4 regions of the Micromonospora sp. WMMD967 genome follow, and region 3 is predicted to be linked to each of the others. Evidence: riboswitches for the same ligand, from Rfam matches in the RefSeq annotation. Region 3 holds a riboswitch; each other region holds the start of a gene.
The links. A riboswitch is a leader RNA that binds a small molecule or an ion and turns the genes downstream of it on or off. The one in region 3 is predicted to bind cyclic di-AMP.

Region 1 (5,188 bases), 3.6 Mb from region 3:
ACGTGGTGTTGTGGGGTGCGGCCCTGCTGGTCGCCTGGTGGTTCGCCGACCCGGTCCTGCCGGCGGTCGCGCTGGAGAACCTGCTGCTGTTGCAGGCGTGGGACCCGCGGATGGGTTGGTTCTACAGCGTCAACACGGTGAGCTGGTCGCTCTCCTGCGAGTTCTTCTTCTACCTGTGCCTGCCCCTGGCGCTGCCGCTGCTACGCCGGGCCAACCCGAAGCTGCTCTGGGTGCTGATCGTCGCGCTGCCGCTGCTGATCCTCGCGCTCTGGCCGGCCCAGCAGTTGGTGCCGGAGGTGAGCCGGTGGTGGTTCACCCAGATCTTCCCGCCCGTACGGTCGCTGGAGTTCTGGTTGGGCGCCGTGGCGGCCGAGCTGATGCGGCGGGGTCTCTGGCGCGGCCCGGGGCTCACCGTCGCCAGCCTGGTTTTCGTGGGCACCTGGGTGGCGGCCGCGCAGTGGATCCGCGCGGAGTTGTGGACCACGCTGCTCGCCGTCGCGTACCTCCTGGTGATCACCGCCGCCGCGGACGCCGACGTGCGGGACAAGCGCTCCCCGTGGCGGTCCCGGCCGCTGGTCTGGCTCGGGGAGGTCTCGTTCGCCTTCTACCTGGTCCACGTCCTGGTGATGACGAGTGTGCTGCGGTGGAGCGGTGACTGGGGGGCCGGGTTCACGGGCTGGCGCGGACCGGCGGTGGTGCTCGGCTTCCTGGCCGTGAACCTGGTCCTCGCCGGGCTGCTGCACCGCTTCGTGGAGACGCCGATGATGCGTCGACTCGCACCGCGCCGCCCGGCCCGTCCGGCGTCCGTTCCGCGGCAACGCGGGGCCGGTCCCGCCGCCGACGGCCCGCCGGCCGACGCCGCCGGGAAAAGCGGGCAGACCAACGACTCATCACGGTACGTCGACTCGCGCTGACACCGTCCACCCTGCTCAGTGGGGTTCGGCGCGGCGTGCGACGACACGCCCGTGGTCGGTGCGTCGAGGTCGGCACGACGGTAGCGTGAGGTCGTGCTTCCGGTCGCGTTCACCTGTCCGCTGTGGTGGGTGGCGCGCTGGGCGACGCGGGTGCTGACCAGCCTCGCCGTCGTCGCGGCCCTGGCGCTCGGCGCGGGCCCGGCCTCGGCCGCCGTGCCAACCCCGTTCGGCCTCGGATCACTCCCGGCGACCTGCCCGTCCACCTGCGCACAGGGGGCGGTGCACGAGGCGCAGGCGGCGACCGGGGAGCCCGTCGAGGAGTCCTCCCCAGCGGGGTCCGTCGACCCGCAACCGGCTGCGCCCGGCGACCAGACCACCGCACCGACCGGCCCGCGGCCGGTGCGCGCGGCCGAGTCCGACCGGCTGCCCCTGGTCCACAGCCCGAGCAGCCGGGCACCCCGGGCACCACCCGGGCGCTGAGTCACCGGGACGAGCGTCCCGCCCCGCCGCGCCTGTCGACCCACCAGCTCCGCGCCCCGCCGGCCCGTGCTCTGCCCTGGCCCGGTGGCGGTGGGGCTCCCATCGCATCGCTCTCTCCCGAGGTGCCGACCATGGAGACCGCTGTCTTCTACCAGTTCGTGACCGAGGTGCCGCAGGCCGCCGCCATCTGGTCCACCCTGTTCCTGCTGGCCCTGGGCGTACTCGCCCTGCTGGTGGCCCGCCCCGAGCGGGAGACACCCCCGGACGCCCCGCGCACTGCCGCCCTCACCGCTCGTGAGGTGGCCGCCGCCGAGGCCGCCGACACGCGCCGGTACGCCGAGGAGGTGGCTGTCGCCGCGACCGGGGCGGCCCGGACCGCGCAGCGGCGACGTGCTGACTGGCTGACCGCTCAGGAGGAGATGGAACGGGCCTGGGCCGCGTACGACGAGGCGGACACCGCCGCCCGTCGCTTCGCGGGCGCTGGGGCGCTGCCCACCCCGCAGACCCCCCACACCCCGGCCGAGTACGCCGCCCGCGAGCGCTACCTGCACCGGGCCGCGATGACGGCGTACTGGCGGGGTGACCTGAGCATGGCGCAGCTCGGCGACGTGTTCGCGCACCGGCGCGGCTGGGATCCCCGGCGGCACCCGGTCGAGCAGGAGGTGCTGCTCAGCCGGACGATCCGGGACACCCGGCTGGCCGACTACCAGGCCGCCGCATCCCGGGAGCGGGCTGCCTGGCGGGACGCGGAACTGGCTGCCGACTCAGCGCGGGCACTCGCGACGGAGAGCTGCGCGGCGGCGGCCCGGCTGCGACCGAACCCGCTACCCGCGCGGCGAACGGTGACCGGTGCGTTCCGCCCCGCTGTCGTGGCGCGATGGCGGCCGGCGCGGGCGAGTTGAGCCCGATCCGTGACGTGAGCCGGGTCACGCCGACCGGAATTCGGGCGTCCGGCACGATCGGCGCGAATCTTCCGGTGAATCTGGCCGCGTTCTCGGCGGCCTGTCCGGTTGTCGCCCGTAGGCGTCACCGTAACCGCTTGTCCCATCGAGTCACGTCATCGGCAATACGCGCAGAAATTGCCGCTCCATTTCAGGTTTACGCAGGTGGGGCTGGCTTGGCAGGGGTGCGGACGGGCCAGTACTGTCGTCCCGTCCGGTGCGGTAACCGATCGCAAGAGGCGACGCCGCGCCGACCCGCTCAATCGTGATGAACGAACCGGGGACCCACCAGTAAGTCCGGGGTGAATCCGCGAGCCAGAGCCCGCGGTAGGGCGATCTTCCCGCCCGAATCCGTCAGCTAACCCGGTAGGCGGTGTCGGAAGGAGTTCCATCCTCGTGCAGCACCTTTCCACCCCTCGGTTGTTCCCTCGCCTCCACGGCGCAGCGGTGCCCCCGCTCATTCGTCCAGTGACGGTGAGCTGACCCCCCGGGTCATCGCCTAACCGCCCGGCCACGCCGGGCGTTCCCCTGAGCGGTTCACCATCCGCGGACCACGGTCCGCGCGCTGGCGCCTGCCCGGATACCGGTCCGGTCGCCGGTGTGCCGCTCTCCCCCCGATCCGTGGAGGACCCCGTGAAGCACACCCTGCAGCGTCAGCTCCGCCGTTTCGCCACCGAGCGTCCGTACCAGATCGTTGCCGCCTCGGCCGCGGCCCTCGCGATCGCCACCACCACTGGCGCCCTGCTCACCACCGCCGACGACGCACCCGCCGGCCAGCGCACCGCGACCACTGTCGCCGAGATGCGCAGCGACGTCGCCGCCTCCCGCGGCGAGGTGCGTGAGGCGTCCCCGTCGGCCAGCGCCGCGCCGAGCACCGCCGCTCCGGCCACCACCGCCGCGTCGCCGGCGGCCAAGGCCAAGGCCAACCCCGACCTCACCCGTAAGCCGACGCCGCCGAAGCCGCCCGCGACCAAGGTGCTGGACTACGACTACGAGGCGCAGAACACGTACTACAACTGCGGCCCGGCGGCCACCCGGAACGCCCTCAGCGCCGCCGGTATCGACCGCACCCAGGAGGAACTCGGCGCTGAGCTGGGCACCACCGAGATGGGCACCAACTCCGCCGAGGACACCACGCGGGTCCTCAACGCCGAGGTGAAGGGCTCCCCGTACCGGACCCGGATGTTCGCCGGCGCCCCCAGCCCGGCCCAGATGGACCGGCTCCAGGCCGACGTCGTCAAGGCCATCACCGACGGCCGTGGCGTGGTCGCGAACGTCGTCGGCGACGCCGTCGACACCAACGGCGGTTACCACTCCTACGGCGGCGGTCACTACATCGCCGTCGTGGGTTACAAGGACAACGGCCGTACCGTCCGGATCGCCGACTCGGCCAACGCGGCCGACCCGTCGTACTGGATCACCACCATCGACCTGGCCAACTGGATCGCCAGCCGGGGCTACTCCGCCTGACCCAGGCACGCTGACCGCCGCGGGCGTCGTCCCCCACGAGGGGCCGACGCCCGCGGCGTTCTCGTCGGTGCCGTCGGTGTCCTGCGGAGGCGTCGACTCTCGTACCGGGCCGTGAACCGTGGGAGACTGCGGCCGTGGTGGATGAATCGGGTGGTCAAGCCGGTCGTGGGCGGGTCCTGCTGCTCCTGCACGGAATGGGCACGACCGGGGACGTCTGGTTGCCGTGGGCGCCGCTGCTCGAGCAGCGCTGGGCGGGGCGGTGGCTGGCGCCGGATCTCGCCGGCCACGGCTGGGCGGCACCGCTGCCGTCGTACACCTTTGCGGGGTTCGCCGACCGGATAGCGCGCGGCCTGGCGCCCGGTGACCGGCTCGTCGTGCTCGGGCACTCGCTGGGTGGGGTGGTCGGCCTCGCGCTGGCCGCCCGCGCCGCCGGGACGCCCGTGGACGCCGTGGTCGGGCTGGGCATCAAGGCCGTCTGGTCACCCGACGAGCTGGCCCGCGCCGCCGACCTCGCCGCCCGCCCGGTCAGCTGGTTCGCCACCCGCGCCGAGGCGGCGCGCCGCTACCTTCGGGTGTCCGGCCTGGCCGGCCTGGTCCCGCCGGACCATCCGGTGGTGGACGCCGGCCTGCGTCAGGTCGACGGCCGGTGGCGCCTCGCCATGGACCCGACCGCGTTCGCCGTCGGCGAGCCCGACCTGGCCGCGCTGCTGGCGGCGACCGACGCGCCGGTCGTGCTGGCGCGCGGGGAACACGACCCGATGGTCAGCGACGAACAGCTCAAGGAGTACGGGGTCCCGGTCGCCACGTTGCCCGGTCTCGGCCACAACGCGCACGTGGAGGACCCGGCGGCCGTACTGGCGCTGCTCGACCCGTACCGCTGAGCGGTCCCGACCGGAAATATCGGTCGTGCGGTCGCACCTTCGACACCTACATTCGGCCGGATGCCTGCTATTGATCCGTCCCTTGTGGTCACCGTGAGCCTGAATGTCGTGGACGCTCGACTCGACGATGCCGCGCGTCGGTGCCGGTCCCTGCTCGCGTCGCTCGGCGCGGTGGGTCTGGTGGCGTCCCGCACCGAAGCCGACGGGCCCCGCGACGGGGTGGACGTCGACCTGACGCTGATGCCGTCCGTCCCGTCCGTTTCGGGCGCTGAAGCGGTACGTCACCTGGCCGCGCCACTGCTGACGCGCTTCCGGTGGAGCCGTGGCGATCTCGAGGTGGACGAATCGGCGGCCGGTCACCCGATGGGTTTCGCCGCTGGTCGTGAGCGGACGACCGCCGGCGTGACGCCGATCTGTGTGTCTATCTGCGCGGCCGATGACACCGAAGGCGAGTGGTGGGACCCGCCGAAGTGGCTGCCCACCGACGAGGCCGTCGTTCCTG
Region 2 (5,188 bases), 5.2 Mb from region 3:
ATGCCGGCGAGCGCGGTCTGCTCACCCACCGCCTCGACGCGTACCCGGATCGCCGAGTCGGTGGCCACCGTGCCGGCCACCACCCGGCCACCCGCGGACCGGGCGACCGGCCGTGACTCGCCGGTGATCATCGACTCGTCCAGTTCGGCGTCACCCTCGACGACGCGGCCGTCGGCCGGCACCCGACCGCCCGGACGGACCAGCACCACGTCACCGACCCGCAGGTCGGACACCGCCACCGCCTCGACCTGTCCGTCCGCCGCGACGCGCTCGGTCTCGTCCGGCAGCAGCGCGGCCAGCGCCGCGAGCGCTCCCCGGGCCTGCCCGATGGCCTTCATCTCCTGCCAGTGGCCGAGCAGCATGATGGTGACCAGCGCGGCCAACTCCCACCAGAAGTCCAGGTCGAAGGCGCCCACACTGGTCGCCAGGGACGCCGCGTACGCGACGGTGATCGCCATCGCGACCAGCAGCATCATTCCGGGCGCGCGGTCCCGCACCTCCCGCACCGCACCCACGAGGAACGGCCAGCCACCCCACCAGAACACCACCGAGCCGAGCACCGGGCCCACCCAGGATCGGCCGGGTACGTCCCCGCCCAGGCCCCACTGCTCCCACACCAGGTGGCTGGTCAGGACCACCGGGACGGTGAGAACCAGACAGACCCAGAAGCGCCGACGGAACATCTCGGGATCGTGCCCGGCGTGCTTGTCGTGCCCGGCGTGCTTGTCGTGTCCGGCGTGCTTGTCGTGCTGCGGTGGCGCGGCCGGAGGGTGCTGGCCGGGGTCGGGCGGTGACGGCACGGGCATGTCTCCACGATGCCGGTCCGGGAACCGCCACGCGGGCGGTTCCACCACCGACACTCCGTCACGACCTGCGTCCCCCGACCGGGCTGGTTAGCATTCCCCACGATGACCCCCGGTAGACCGAGGCACGAAAGGGCACCCGCGCCGACGCGCGGTGGTGTCGCGGCCGCCCGGTCGGGTCCGACCCTGACCGTCCGTGACCGAGCGGTCGTCAGCCGGCGAACCGCCGCGTTCCCCAACCACGTTTCCGCAGTGACGGTGAACCGACCGGCCCACTGACACGTACCCCGCACCGGATCGTTGGGAGTCTCACCTTGGGTTCCGACCACGCCCGTCCCGCTCCGTCCGCCCCACCCCGGGTGCGACGGATCCTCGTCATGACCGTGGTGCCCCTCTTCGTCGCCACCGTGATCGCGGCCGTACTCCTCTGGCCACGCGGCGGGTCACCGCAGTCCGACGGCGGCGCGGACGTGCCGCGCTACAGCGGCACTGTGACCCGGGTGGTGATGGAGCCGTGCCCGCCGTCGCCGTCGAGCCCCGAGGGCACACCGAGCGTCGGCGACGGGCGCTGTGGCACCGTCGACGTCCGCGTGGACGACGGGCCGTCGGCCGGCAAGCAGGTCGAGACGCCGGTGCCCGACGGGCCGGGCGCACCCCGGGTGGAGGTCGGCGACGAGGTCATCCTGGTCGAGCTGACCGACCCCACCGATCCCACCATCAGCAACTGGAACGTCGCCGAGCACCAGCGGGGCACCCCGATGCTGTGGTTGGCCGTCGTCTTCGCCGCCGCGATCGTCGCGTTCGGTCGGTGGCGGGGTCTCGCCGCGCTCGCCGGGCTGGCCGCCAGCTTCGCCATCCTGCTCACCTTCGTGCTGCCGGGCATCGGCGCGGGGAAGTCACCCCTGCTGGTGGCGGTGGTCGGTGCCGCCCTGATCATGTTCGTGGTGCTCTACCTGACACACGGGGTCACCGCACAGACGTCGGTGGCGGTGCTCGGCACCCTGGGGAGCCTGGTGTTGACCGGCGTGCTCGCCACCATCGCCACGGCCGCGACCCACCTCACCGGCTTCGGCAGCGAGGAAGCCACCACCCTGTCGATGTTCCAGGGCGACGTGGACCTGCACGGCCTGCTGCTCGCCGGAATCATCATCGGATCGCTCGGGGTGCTTGACGACGTGACAGTCACCCAGGCGGCCACCGTCACCGAGCTTGCGCACGCCAACCCCGGCCTGACCCGGCTCCAGCTGTACCGCGCGGCGACCCGGGTCGGTCGGGCGCACATCGCGTCCACTGTCAACACCATCGTGCTGGCGTACGCGGGCGCGTCGCTGCCGCTGTTGCTCCTGCTCACTGCCGACGCGCGGCCGATCGGGCAGATCCTCACCAGCGAGTTCCTCGCCCAGGAGATCGTCCGCAGCGCGGTAGCCACCCTCGGCCTGATCGCCGCCGTGCCGCTGACCACCGGACTGGCCGCGGTGGTCACCGCCGCCGGTCGCACGGACACCACGTCGCCCGCCGGGGCTTCCGCCCCGCGACCGCAGACGGACCGGGCGGAGGCACTGGCCGCACTGATCTCACCGCGAACGGGTCACCCCGAGGAGTCGGACCCGACGCGGACTCCACCCCCATCTACCGCCGCCGACCGGTGGCCGGAGCCGAACAGGAGCACGGATACGACATGGTGACACTCCTCAGCGTGACCAGATCGGGCCTCCACCCTGAGAACCGCGTCACTGGTCACTCAACGCTATGGCGAAATGACGCTTTTGGTCGGCATCCAGGCGTAGCTCACCCGGTCGACTCTCGGGTAACCTCGCTGCCGGTCACCGATGAAGGCGCGAAGCGGCGTCTGCGGTGCCACCGCCCAATCGCCAACCGGCGAGCCGGGGACCCAGGTACGTGGGGTGAATCCGCGTCAGCGGTAGGGGCCACTTCCGCCCCGAACCCGTCAGCTAACCCGGTCGGCGGTCGAGGGAAGGGAACATTGTGACGGCACCCCTACGCCGCTGGTTGACACCCGTGGTGGCCGTGATCGCCGCACTCACCGTGCTCGCCGGGCCCCTCCCGGCCCACGCCGCCCCGACGAACCCCACCCCGTCCGGGCACGAGGAGGACGGCGAGCCGAAGCTGCTCACCGACGTCATCGAGCAGGCCAACCGCGACTACTCCGCCGCGAAGTCCCAACTGGACAAATCCAAGAAGCGGCAGAACGAGTTGGCGCAGGAGGTCGATCGGGCCCGGGCCGACCTGGACGCGCTGGCCCCTCAGGTTGGGCAGATCGCCGCCCAGTCGTACCGGACCGGCCGCATCGGCGCGCTCGCGATGCTGTTGGAGAGCAAGGCCCCGGACGCGTTCGTCCAGCGCGCCTCGCTGCTCGACGAGATGAACATGGTCAACGAGAAGAAGCTCGCCGAGGTCAACACGGTGAAGGCCCGCGCCGAGCAGGCCAAGCTACTTCTCGACGCGGAGGTCCGCGAGCAGCAGAAGCAGACCGCCGTGATGGCGAAGCGGAAGAGCGAGGCCGACAAGGCGCTCTCCCTCGTCGGCGGGAAGGGCTTCACCGGCGGCCTGGTCGACGCCACCTCGAAGGTCGCCAAGATCGGCCCGGGTCGCACCGCCGACGGTGACTGGAAGCCGCAGTCGTGCAGCGAGAAGGACCCGACCACGTCGGGTTGCGTCACCCCCCGCACGCTGCACGCGTACAAGGAGGTCAAGGCGGCCGGCTTCAACCGGTTCGTCGGCTGCTACCGCTCCGGCGGGCCGTGGGAGCACCCCAAGGGCCGCGCCTGCGACTGGTCGCTGCAGAAGAGCGGCTTCGCCCCATGGCACAACGACGACACCCGGAAGTACGGCAACAACGTCGCCGCCTTCCTCATCCGCAACGCCGACCGACTGGGCATCTACTACGTCATCTGGAACCGGCAGATCTGGTTCCCGGCGACCGGCTGGAGTTCGTACAGCGGGCCGTCGAACCACACCGACCACGTCCACATGTCGCTGCTCTGACCCGCAGGACCTTTGTCGAGGGCCGTTCCGCGTCGCGCGGAACGGCCCTCGTCGTATCGGGCCGCAAAAGACGCGGCTCTCGTCGCGTCAGGCCGGGAGCGACGCGGCTCTCGTCGCGTCAGGCCGGGAGCGACGCGGCTCTCGTCGCGTCAGGCCGCGGCGGGCGCGGCCGGGTCGGCGTCGAGAGTCGTGAGGCCGGCCGGTACGGCGGCCACCGGGCGCACCTCTCCAGCGGCGAGCCGGTACGACACACCCACCACCGCGCACCGCCCCTGCGCCACCTCGCCGGCCAGCACGGGCGACTGCCCGAGCAACGTCTCGACGGTCTGTGCGATGTGGATGTCGACGATGCCGTTGATGTCCTGCACACCCTCGGCGTCGGCCCGGCGCAGGCTGGGCAGCACGGCGTCGACCACAGCGGGCAGGTGCCCCGGCGGTCGGGCGCCGGTCGCGGCGGCCTCCCGGGCCGCCTGCACCGCTCCGCACGAGTCGTGACCGAGCACGACCACGAGCGGGGTGCCGAGCACTGTCACCGCGTACTCCACGCTGCCGAGCACCTCCGGGCCGGCGGTGTGGCCGGCGGTCCGGACCACGAACAGGTCACCCAGCCCGCGGTCGAAGATGATCTCGGCGGCCAGGCGGGAGTCGGAGCAACCGACGATCACCGCGAAGGGGTGCTGCCCGTCGGCCACGGCGGCCCGACGGCCGGCGTCCTGGTTGGGGTGGCGAGGAGAGCCGTCGACGAAGCGCCTGTTGCCAGCGACCAACTCGGTGTAGGCCAGAGCCGGCGCGCTCGGCGCGGCTGCCCGGTCGGTGGTCCGCTGCGGCCCCGGCTGCCCACCGGTAGTTCCGGAATGACTCATCCCCGCACCTCGTCTCGATGCATCTGACCTGGTCAAACGGCTTCAGGTGGGCCGGCGGCGGGCGCCGGCTCGGGGTCAACGGTCACACGCACCGAAAAACGCGTCAAGGGATGCGTGATATAGATTTCATACGTTGACCCCGAATCGACCCGCGGGCGACGCACCGAGGGCGGGCATCCGGAGAGGCGGTCACACGATGACGAACACGTCGACCGGCAGCGGGCGGAACTGGACATTCCTCACCAACCACGGTCACGTGCTGCTGGCCATCGCCCGCGACCCCACCGCCCGGCTGCGGGACGTCGCCGCCGAGGTCGGGGTGACCGAACGCGCCGCGCAGGCGATCGTCGCCGACCTGGAGGCGGACGGATACCTGCACCGGACCCGCGTCGGCAGGCGCAACGAATACACCCTCAACCCGGCCGGCCGGTTCCGGCACCCCGCCGAGGCCGACCGTCAGGTCGGCGCGCTGCTCGCACTGTTCGCCGAGACGCCCACCGCGGACGTCGACCCCCC
Region 3 (5,188 bases):
GCCGGCTGGCTGGACGCGCTGGACGCGCCGAGGTTGCAGGTGGTCACCAGCCTGGAGGCCAAGGGCATGGAGTACGACGGAGTCGTGCTGGTCGCCCCGAGCGAGATCCGGGCGGATCCCGGTGCGGGGGTACGCACCCTGTACGTGGCGCTGTCCCGGGCCACCCAGCGACTCACCACCATCGACCCCACCGGTTGACCTGCGCGAGCGGCCGCCGGGGGGAGGCGCGACCCGCACACTTGCACACATTGCGATGTGAACATACATTGGACCGGACCTCGGACGGCGGCGGAAGGTAGTTCACGTGGGCGCAGGTCATGACCACCACCACGGATCCGTCGCCAATGCCGCACACCAGCACCGGGGTCGACTCTGGGCGGCATTCGGGCTGCTCGCCACCCTGATGGTGGTCGAGGCGGTCACCGCCCTGCACACCGGGTCACTCGCCCTGCTCTCCGACGCCGGGCACATGTTCACCGACGTGCTGGGCATCGGCATGGCGCTCGCCGCGATCACCGCGACCCGGCGGGCCGCCGGCGACCCGCAGCGCACCTTCGGGCTCTACCGACTCGAGGTGCTCGCCGCACTGGCCAACGCCGTCCTGCTCTCCGGTGTCGCGGTCTACGTGCTGATCGAGGCGATCCGCCGCTTCGGCGACCCGCACGAGGTCATCACCGGTCCGATGCTCCTGGTGGCCGTCCTCGGCCTGCTCGCCAACATCGTCGCCTTCGCCCTCCTCCGCGCCGGCGCGCGGGAGAGCATCAACATCCAGGGCGCCTACCTGGAGGTCCTCGGCGACCTGCTCGGCTCGGTCGGCGTGATCGGCGCGGCACTGCTCATCACCGTCACCGACTGGTGGTGGGCCGACCCGCTGGTCGCCGTCGCCATCGGTGTGTTCATCCTGCCGCGCACCTGGCGGCTGGCCCGGGCAGCCATCCGCATCCTGGTGCAGGCCGCACCGGAACACCTCCAGGTGACCGCCGTGCACGACCGGCTGGCCGCGGTGCCCGGCGTGGTCGAGGTGCACGACCTGCACGTCTGGACGCTCACCTCGGGCATGGACGTGGCCTCCGCACACCTCACCATGGAGCCCGGCGCAGAGGTCGGCGCGGTGCTCACCGCCGCGCGTACGGCCCTGCACGACGACTTCCGAATCGAGCACGCCACGTTGCAGATCGAGCCAGGCGCCGCCTCCGGGTCGTGCGGCTCGATCGAGTGGTGAAGGTGACTTCCCCGTGCTGACGCACTCACCGTCCGTCACATTCGCTGCAGCCGCCCCACCAGTACCGGTAGGCTCTGTCCCGGCCGCCACCAGGCGGCGCCTCCCGGCGCCGGTGGTGGTCGTCGCCTAATCGCCCACACGGGCGAACCGGGGAACCACGTTCCTGGGGTGCATCCGCGTCAGCGGTAGGGATCTTCCGTCCCGAACCCGTCAGCTAACCCGGTCGGCGGCTGACGGAAGGAATGCGCAGTGGCACCAGCACGACCACCTGCCGCCCGACTGGCGGCCCTGATCGTCGCGATGCTCGCTCTCGGCGTCGCGCTGCCGGCCGGCACCGCCTCGGCCGCTCCCCCGACCGGCCAGCGGGCCGCCGCACCCGACTCCGACGAAGAGGGCGGCACCCCGGCACTCCGCGCCCAGCTCGAAGCCGCCAGCAAGGGCTACCTGGACGCGAAACGCTCCCTGGACACCTCCGTGCAGCGGCAGCAGCAGCTCACCACCCAACTGAAGACCATCGAGGTCGAACTCGACCAGCGCAGCGGCAAGGTCGGCGAGATCGCCGGCGTCGCGTACCGCACCGGCCGACTCAGCACCATCTCGGCGCTGCTCAACAGCAACACCCCGGAAGGCTTCATGGACCGGGCCGCCTCCCTGGACGCGGTGGCCGCCAACGAGGACCGGGTGCTGCGCGACCTCCTCAGCACGAAGGACCAGGCCAACCGGACCCGCGCCGCCCTGGACGGTGAGATCAACGAACAGCGCAAGCAGGTCGCGGTGATGGCCAAGCGCAAGGAGCAGGCCGAGCGGGCCCTGACCGTCGCCACCACCCCGAAGCCGCAGACCACCGCCGACACGGGCTCCAACCGGGGCACCTCCACCAGCAACGCGAAGGCCGCGCCACGCAACTCCGACGGCTCCTGGCCGAAGGAGTCGTGCAGCGTCGACGACCCCACGCCGGCCAGCGGCTGCATCACCCCGCGCACCCTGCACGCGCTCAACCAGGCCAAGGCCGCGGGCTTCACCCGGTACGTCTCCTGCCACCGCAACGGCGGCTCGGGCGAACACCCGAAGGGCCGAGCCTGCGACTTCGCCGCGCAGAAGGGCGGCTTCGGCGGGGACGCCACCGGCGGGGACAAGACGTACGGCAACAACCTGGCGGCGTACTTCATCCGCAACGCCGACCGGCTCGCCGTGCTGTACGTGATCTGGTACCGGCAGATCTGGCTGCCCAGCAGCGGGTGGAAGTCGTACAGCGGGGCGGGCGGCGACCCGTCCAGCGACCACACCAACCACGTACACCTGTCGGTCTACTGACCGCTCGTGGCCGGTGCCCCCGTCGAGGAGCACCGGCCACGGCTACGTCGCGGGACGTACACCCGATGTCGCCGGTCATCGGACGACCCGGCCACGGTCAGCGGGCAGCATCGCGGTATGCCTCGGATCCCACCTACCGCCCGCAAGGCACTGCTCACCCTGCACCTGGTCACCTCGCTGGGCTGGCTCGGCGCGGACCTGGTGCTGCTCACCCTCGGCATCGCCGTACAGCGGGGCGCCGACCCGGCCGTCCTCTACCCGGTCGGCGCGCTGGTCGGCACCGTCCTGTTCGCACCGCTGAGCGTCCTGGTCTGGTTGATCGGTGTCGTCAGCGCGCTGCTCACCCCGTGGGGCCTCCTGCGCTACCGGTGGGTGCTGGTCAAACTCGTCATCACCACGGTGATGGTCGGACTGGTGCTGTTCCTGCTCACCCCGAATCTGCGGCACGCCGGAGCGCTGGGCGCCGCCCTGCCCGTACGCGATCGCGCCGACCTGGTGATCGCGCCCGCGGTGTCGACCACCCTCATGATCATCGCGACGGTGCTCTCCACCTACAAGCCGTGGGGCCGCCGGCAGGCCGCCCGAACGACCACCGCGAGCACCGCCCGCACGTCGGTGCCCACGCCGCCATGATCGTCGCCCCCGACAAAGGCGCCGCGAGAGGGCGACGCCGCCCAACGGCGGCCACGCCGCCATGATCGCGGTGCCCAACCGCGACAACGCCCCACGGCGAGTGTTCGCCGCCATGATCGCAGCCCCCAACCGCCACAACGCCCCACGGCGGGTGTTCGCCGCCATGATCGCGGCGCCCAACCGCGACAACGCCCCACGGCGAGTGTTCGCCGCCATGATCGCGCTGCAACCAGGATGTAGTGGTGGCCTGAGCGCCGTGAGGCCACTACATCCATGATCGAGCGTGACCTTGAGGGCTGCGGGCGCGCCGATCCGCCCGCGGGCGGTCGCGCCGGGTGTTCGCCCTCAAGATCCGCGCAACATCAGGGATAGTGCTGTCTCCCGCACGTCGGAGGCAGCAACATCCGGGATATTGCGCGGATCTTGGGGGCGAGGGCGCGGGGCGCGGGGCGCGGGCGCGCGGGGCGCGGGGCGCGGGGCGCGGAGCGCGGGGCGCGGAGCGCGGGCGCGCGGGGCGCACGGGCGTGAGGCGCGGGCGCGCGGGGCGCGAGTGGGGCGCGCGGGCGTGAGGTTTGGGCGCGCGGGGCGCGAGTGGGGCGCGCGGGTCAGGCGGCCGGTGGGGGGTCGTCGGCGCGTTCCAGGGCCGGTCCCAGTCGGGTGGCCAGGGCGAGGTGGGCGGCACGGGCCTGGCGGAACGCGTACCGGAACAGGGGGGCCGGCGCGGTCAGTGTGATCTCGACGTCGATCCGGACCAGGCCGTCCGGCTCGGGGCGCAGTCGGGTGTGGTTGCGCACGGTGGTGGCCGGCCATTGACGGGCCACCATGACGATCTCGTCGTCCTCGTTGATCAGCACGTCCGCGTGGTACGTGGTCGTGAAGCGCAGCGGGCCGACCGCCAGACGGTCGTTGATCGTGTAACTGGCCTGCGCACCGGGTCGGGGCGGCAGTTGACGGACCTGGACGATCAGGGGGTGCAGCTCACCCTGCCGGGTCAGGTCGCTGAGCATCTCCGCCGCGTGGGCCGGCGAGCACCGGGCCTGGACGGTGTAGCTGAAGGTATCGCTCTTGAGCACACCGTCTCCCGCCGTCGATCGTCGCACGATCGTCCCCTACCGATGTCTGGCTGGCAACGTCCCGGCGGACGAACCCGGGGCGACAGGACAGGGAGCTACCATTTGCCGCATTAGTGATGAATTACCCAAACGTGCTGGGGGCGGGACCATGAACGGTGACGATCCGGTGAGCGGGCACGTGATGGTCTTCGCGCCCACACCACAGCTGACCGTGACGCTGGACCAGCCCAACGATCACCCCGAGTTGCACCTGCACCCCGGCGGGCAGGGCGTCTGGCAGGCCCGGATGGTGATGTCGCTCGGTGTCGACGTGGTGCTCTGCGCCGCCCTCGGCGGCGAGATCGGCCAGGTGTTGGAGCCTCTGCTGGTCAGCGAGGGCGTCGACCTCAAGGTGGTGGTCCGTGACTCCGGCAGCGGCGGCTACGTGCACGACCGCCGGGGCGGGTCCCGGCAGGAGATCGCCGACGTACCCGGGCAGCCGTTGAGCCGACACGAGCTCGACGAGCTGTACAACCTGGCCCTCGGCGAGGGCCTGAGGGCCGCCGTGAGCATTCTCAGCGGCCCGAACGCGCCGTGGCTCGTCCCCGCCGACCTGTACCGGCGTTTCGCGGCGGACCTCGGCGCCAACGGTGGTCGGGTCGTGGTCGACCTCTCCGGCGATCATCTCGGAGCGGTGCTGGAGAGCGGCGTCTTCTTCCTCAAGGTGAGCCACGAGGAGTTGATCCGCGACGGCCGCGCCCGCACCGACGACAGCGTCGAACTGACCCGGGCCATGTACGAGCTGCACGCGGCCGGCGCCGAGACGGTGGTGGTGAGCCGGGCCGACCAGCCGGCGCTCGCGCTCATCGACGGAGAGTTGTTCGAGGTCGAGATGCCCCGCCTGGAGGCGGCCGACCCGCGCGGCGCGGGCGACTCGATGACCGCCGGGGTGGCCGCCATCGTGGCC
Region 4 (5,188 bases), 5.6 Mb from region 3:
TGGCCCGGTAGTACTCGCCGGCCAGCACCGCGCCCACGGCGTACCGCTGTCCGGCGGCCAGGGTGTACTGCAGCGGCGAGATCGTCTGGTAGGGCACCCCTTCCGGGTACGCCGCCTGCTCCGGGTACGCCCGTCCGTACACGGGGACGGTCGTCCGTCCGGGTTTCGGCGTGGCCACGACGCCGACGGTCCAGTTGGCGGTCGGCGCGGACGCGGGGTTGTGGAACCAGGCCCGCTGCCCGAGGTACCAGATCGCGGTCCAGTCGCCCTGCCGTCCGGCGAGCGCGTACGTCTGCCCGGCGGATGCCCGGGCCCCGTGGTCGGACACGGCCATCGTGTTCGGGGTGCCGTCCGGCCGGAGCGCGATGTCGTTGACCAGCGGCGCGTCCGCGGACGGCCCGCTCCGCAGCACCACCGACGATGAGCCGCGCGGCGCGCACGGAACACCTGCGGTGACGCATCCGGTGAACGCCGGTTGGTTGGTGGCGTAGTCCGGGTCGATCCGGACCAGCCCGGTGGCCGGGGTGCCGGTGTCCAGCCGAGGTGCGTGCAGCAGGTCGAAGTAGTGCGTCCAGTCCCAGTACGGGCCTGGATCCCAGTGCATTCCCCGCACGGTCGAGGCGACGGTGCCGGGCACGTTGTCGTGGCCGATGATGTGCTGGCGGTCGAGCGGGATTCCCAGCCGCAGCGCCAGGTGCCGGACCAGCTTCGCCGAGGTCCGGTACATCGCCTCCGTGTACCAGGTGCCCTGCGCGGCGAAGCCCTCGTGTTCGAGACCGATCGACTTGGCGTTGACGTACCAGTTGCCCGCGTGCCAGCCGACGTCCTTGGTCTTCACGTGCTGGGCGATGTGCCCGTCGACCGAGCGCAGCGAGTAGTGCCAGCTCACGTACGTCGGGTCCTGGACGAGTTGCAGGGTCGTCGCCCAGCTCGCCTCGGTGTCGTGGATGACGATGTACTCGATCTTCTGCCGGGCGGGCCGGTCGGAGAGATCGTGGTTGCCGTAGTCCCCGTCGCCGAACGCCTCGTAGGGCGCGGGGATCCACTCGCAGGAGATGGTGCGCGGGCATTCCACCCCGTCCGGGCGGGCCAGCCGGCGTAGGCCCAGCCGGTCCAACCAGGAGCGCTGGGGTTGTACCGCGATCGCCGGCAGGGTGATTCGCTGCCCGTCGTCGGTCACCCGTGACTCGCCTGCGGCGATGGTGGTGAAGACCTCGTCGGCGAAGGCCGCCGCGGCGTCGGCGCTGTCCGCACCGGCGTAGCGGGCCACCGCGCCGTACCAGGCCGCCGGGTCGGTGTCCGCGCCGACCGGCGCACCCAACTCCCGCTGGTACGCGCTGAGCAGCGCGGCCCCGCCCCGGATGTTGACCTCCGCATCGGTGCGCAGCGCCTCGGGGGCGGCGCCGGTCAGCGCGGCTGCGGCGTCCACGGTCTGCAACGCGGCGGCGGCCGGCCCGGGAGTCTCGGCGGGCCGGGGCGCGGGTGCCAGGGCGGGCCGGGAGTCGTCGCCGCGTGGGTCCTCGGCACCGGCGTCGTGGTGGCCGCGCCCGGGTAGAGCGGCGACGTGGCGGGCGTCGGTCAGGTGCATCGGGCCGTAGCCGCCGCTCGTGCTCGGTGTGCCGGCGTTGCTGTCCCAGCGGGACTCCAGGTAGGAGACGCCGAGCAGCACACCGGTCGGTACGCCGTACTCGCTCGCCGCGGCGGCGTACTGCTGCTGGCGGTTGGCGGTGGGTGCGGCGGCGGCCGCCGCCGAGAGTGGCACCGCGCTCGCGGCGGCGATGACGGTGGTGGCGAGCAGTGCGCGCCAGCCGGTCGACAGGGTTGGATGGTGCATCGAACCCCCTAGATTCTCGCGGGTAGAGGTCAGGTCACCATCGCGCCGCTGGAGAGTCCGCGTCAATAGCTTTCCATGTATCGACTTGTTCAGAAAGAAATCTTCATTCCGGGCCGCTGGCCCCCACGCGATCGGTACGGAGTGTCACGGCCCCACGGGTTGCGGATTGGTAACAGGCGTCTCTACTCTGGTCATTCGTCGGCCCGATAGCAGCTCCGCCCAGCCCGGGCGGTAACGGACCGACACCGCCGAGTCGTTTCCGAGCGAACCGGGGACCCAGGTCCCTCGGGGTGAATCCGCAGCCACTGCGGTAGGGCGCCGACTTCCCGCCCGAACCCGTCAGCTAACCCGGTAGGCGGTCAGGAAGAAGGAGTACGGAACCCCGGTGGCACTCCATGCCCCGCGGCCGTCGTCCGAGCGGTCGGCAGCAGCCGGCCCGACGCCGATCGTGCCGCGCCCACGCTGGTCCCGCTTCACCACCGCTCTCGCCGCACTGGTCGGCGTCGCCGTCGTCCTGACGGGCACCGCCACGGCGGCCCACGCCGACCCGTCCGTCGCGGAGATCGAGCGTCAGATCGACGAGGACTGGAACAAACTCGAACCGATCATCGAACGGCACAACGCCACCCGGGCCGACCTCGCCGTCAAGCGCAAGCAGGCCGACGCTCTGGCCGCCCGCATTGCCCCGCTCGAACAGCAGGTCGACGCCGCGATGGACAAGGTCAGCGCCCTCGCCGTGCGGGCGTACAAGGGTGAGACCGTCTCGACCGTCAACGCGATGCTGGGCAGCCGGTCGCCGAGCGAGGTGGTCAGTCAGCTCGAGATGCTCGACCGGTTCGCGCACAACCAGCAGCAGGACGTCCGCGAGGTGGCCGACCTGCGGGACGAGTTGGCCGCGCAGAAGGCGCCGCTGGACGACATGGTGGCCCAGCTGACCCGTACCGAGGCTCAGTTGGCGGCGAAGAAGAAGCAGATCAACGAAGAGATCGACCGGCTGCAGAAGCTCCGCCTCAAGGTGTACGGCAACGGTGGCGGTGGCTCGTTGCGCCCCGCGCCCTGCCCCGGCACTTATCCCGGCGGGGCCGCGGGTGTCGCGGTGAAGTTCGCCTGCGCACAGATCGGCAAGCCCTATGTGTGGGGCGCCGAGGGACCCAACTCGTACGACTGCTCCGGTCTGATGCTGGCCGCCTGGGCGAAGGCCGGTGTGTCGTTGCCGCACAACGCTGCCCAGCAGAGCCGCGTCACCAAGGACGTCAGCAAGGGCGACCTGCGCCCCGGCGACCTGGTCTTCTACTACAGCGACATCCACCACGTCGGCATGTACGTCGGCGGCGGCTGGGTCGTGCACGCCTCGCAGGCCGGCCAACCGGTCAAGATGAAGAAGGTCGACGACGGCCCGATCCACAGCTACGGCCGTCCAGGCTGATCGGGAGTGACCGAAGGGCCCGTCGCGATCCGTCGCGGCGGGCCCTCGTCGTCACGGGTTCAGCGGGTCGGCCAGGTGCGCCAGTGCTGCCAGGCGCGGCTGGGCGTCGGCCCCCGCTGACCCTGGTAGCGGGATCCGTAGACCACCGAGCCGTACGGGTGCTCGGCCGGCGAGGAGAGCCGGAAGATGCAGAGCTGCCCGATCTTCATGCCCGGCCAGAGGGTGATCGGCAGGTTCGCCACGTTGGAGAGTTCCAGCGTCACGTGTCCGGAGAAGCCGGGGTCGATGAAGCCGGCGGTGGAGTGCGTGAGCAACCCGAGCCGGCCCAGTGAGCTCTTGCCTTCGAGTCGGCCGGCGAGCTGGTCGCCCAGGGAGATGACCTCCAGCGTCGAGGCGAGCACGAACTCCCCCGGGTGCAGCACGAACGGCTCGCCGTCGGGCACCTCGACCGCCGAGGTCAGGTCGTCCTGCTGCATCGCCGGATCGATGTGGGTGTAGAGGTGGTTGTTGAAGACCCGGAACAGCCGGTCGAGTCGGACGTCGATGCTGGAGGGTTGGACCAGGGTGGGCTCGAACGGCTCCAGGCCCAGCGTGCCGGCCTTGATCTCGGAGACCAGGTCGCGGTCGGAGAGCAGCATCGGACCACCATAGCCGCGTTGCCGAAACCGGCCGGATTCGGTGCCGGTGACCAGCGCGTCGAGGTCGCCCGTCGTACATTTGTTCGATAGAATGCTCGCATGGCTTCCTGGTCCGATTTCGCCGCCGACGAGCCCCGACTCGCCGACGGGATCCGCGTTCTCCTCCAGCAGTACGGGCCGGGCTTCGGCTACCTGGCCACGGTCCGCGCAGACGGTGGGCCCCGGGTCCACCCGGTCTCCCCGGTCATCACGGACGAGGGTCTCTTCTGCTTCATCATCGACTCCCCGAAGCGCCGTGACCTCGAACGCGACGGCCGTTACGCGTTGCACTCGTTCCCCCCGGAGGAGAGCGACGACGAGGCCTACCTGGCGGGGCACGCTCGTCCGGTGACCGATCCGGTCCGGGTCGCGCGGCTGGCGCAGAGTGCCCGGGCCGAGCAGCAGGTCGACTGGCGGTTGTTCGAGTTCACCGTCGACGTGGCCATGCTGACCCGCCGCGAGCAACACACCGTCGGTGTCCCGGGTGTCGCGCCGAGCCGGCCGGCCGTCCGGGTCTGGCTGGACCCGCGCGCCCCGTCGGCGACGGCCGAGCCGCTCGCCGTGCCACAGACGCGCCCGACCCGCCTCAGCCGTGACGTGCAGTGCACGGCCGCCTGACCGGGGCTCCAGCGCGACGGTGTCGGCTCCGTCGTGACGGAGCCGACACCGGTTGTACGCGGAGCGGCTAGGCCGCGCGGTAGGCGTTCCACGCAGTGATCATGCGGCTGGCCTGACCGGCGGTGAACTGGTACATGCACGAGTCGTAGGTGTAGTCCATGAAGTTGGTGATCGGGTCCAGCCCGGTCGCCGAGCACGTGTTACGCCCGGTCGGGCACTGGTACGCCGGCGACGCCTCGGCCGGAGTGTCGCTGACGCTGTCACCCGAGCCGCCGCAACCACCCTGGAAGGTGTGGTAGAGGTTCAGCCAGTGACCGACCTCGTGGGTGCCGGTGTCGCCCTGGTTGTAGTTGGTGGCGGTGCCGCCCGGCAGCGACTCGTTCAGCGCGACCACGCCGTCCATGCTGCTCAGGTTCCGCTGCGGGAAGGTAGCCCAGCCCAGCAGGTCGTTGCTCAGCTCGCCGAGGTAGATGTTGAGGGTGTTCTTGCCGCCCACCCGCAGCGAGGACTTCATCGACCGTTCCGCCGACGAGCCCTGCACGATCGGGTACCAGGACGGGTTCGTCACCCGGTTGATCTTGTCGAGTCGGAACGCGAACGCGGTGACCGCTCCGCCCGTCGCACCGGCGTAGG

Region 1: another riboswitch for cyclic di-AMP. It lies ahead of O7631_RS15205 (C39 family peptidase); the one in region 3 lies ahead of O7631_RS30565 (hypothetical protein).
Region 2: another riboswitch for cyclic di-AMP. It lies ahead of O7631_RS07715 (hypothetical protein); the one in region 3 lies ahead of O7631_RS30565 (hypothetical protein).
Region 4: another riboswitch for cyclic di-AMP. It lies ahead of O7631_RS05555 (NlpC/P60 family protein); the one in region 3 lies ahead of O7631_RS30565 (hypothetical protein).

What each region holds. Positions count from the first base shown of each region.
Region 1 covers NZ_JARUBK010000001.1:3,247,897-3,253,084, forward strand. The annotation lists gene O7631_RS15190 (acyltransferase) at 1-914, shown strand, start outside; gene O7631_RS15195 (hypothetical protein) at 1,008-1,394, shown strand; gene O7631_RS15200 (hypothetical protein) at 1,526-2,296, shown strand; cyclic di-AMP (ydaO/yuaA leader) riboswitch at 2,582-2,723, shown strand; gene O7631_RS15205 (C39 family peptidase) at 2,957-3,805, shown strand; gene O7631_RS15210 (alpha/beta hydrolase) at 3,940-4,686, shown strand; gene O7631_RS15215 (hypothetical protein) at 4,795-5,188, shown strand, end outside.
Region 2 covers NZ_JARUBK010000001.1:1,622,923-1,628,110, reverse strand. The annotation lists gene O7631_RS07725 (copper-translocating P-type ATPase) at 1-683, opposite strand, end outside; gene O7631_RS07720 (YibE/F family protein) at 1,118-2,488, shown strand; cyclic di-AMP (ydaO/yuaA leader) riboswitch at 2,655-2,785, shown strand; gene O7631_RS07715 (hypothetical protein) at 2,790-3,809, shown strand; gene O7631_RS07710 (carbonic anhydrase) at 3,959-4,672, opposite strand; gene O7631_RS07705 (MarR family winged helix-turn-helix transcriptional regulator) at 4,869-5,188, shown strand, end outside.
Region 3 covers NZ_JARUBK010000001.1:6,801,319-6,806,506, forward strand. The annotation lists gene O7631_RS30555 (AAA family ATPase) at 1-198, shown strand, start outside; gene O7631_RS30560 (cation diffusion facilitator family transporter) at 305-1,222, shown strand; cyclic di-AMP (ydaO/yuaA leader) riboswitch at 1,336-1,467, shown strand; gene O7631_RS30565 (hypothetical protein) at 1,523-2,536, shown strand; gene O7631_RS30570 (hypothetical protein) at 2,654-3,169, shown strand; gene O7631_RS30575 (SRPBCC family protein) at 3,775-4,242, opposite strand; gene O7631_RS30580 (PfkB family carbohydrate kinase) at 4,391-5,188, shown strand, end outside.
Region 4 covers NZ_JARUBK010000001.1:1,162,963-1,168,150, forward strand. The annotation lists gene O7631_RS05550 (peptidoglycan recognition family protein) at 1-1,834, opposite strand, end outside; cyclic di-AMP (ydaO/yuaA leader) riboswitch at 2,071-2,206, shown strand; gene O7631_RS05555 (NlpC/P60 family protein) at 2,220-3,260, shown strand; gene dcd (dCTP deaminase) at 3,320-3,898, opposite strand; gene O7631_RS05565 (pyridoxamine 5'-phosphate oxidase family protein) at 3,998-4,555, shown strand; gene O7631_RS05570 (zinc metalloprotease) at 4,623-5,188, opposite strand, start outside.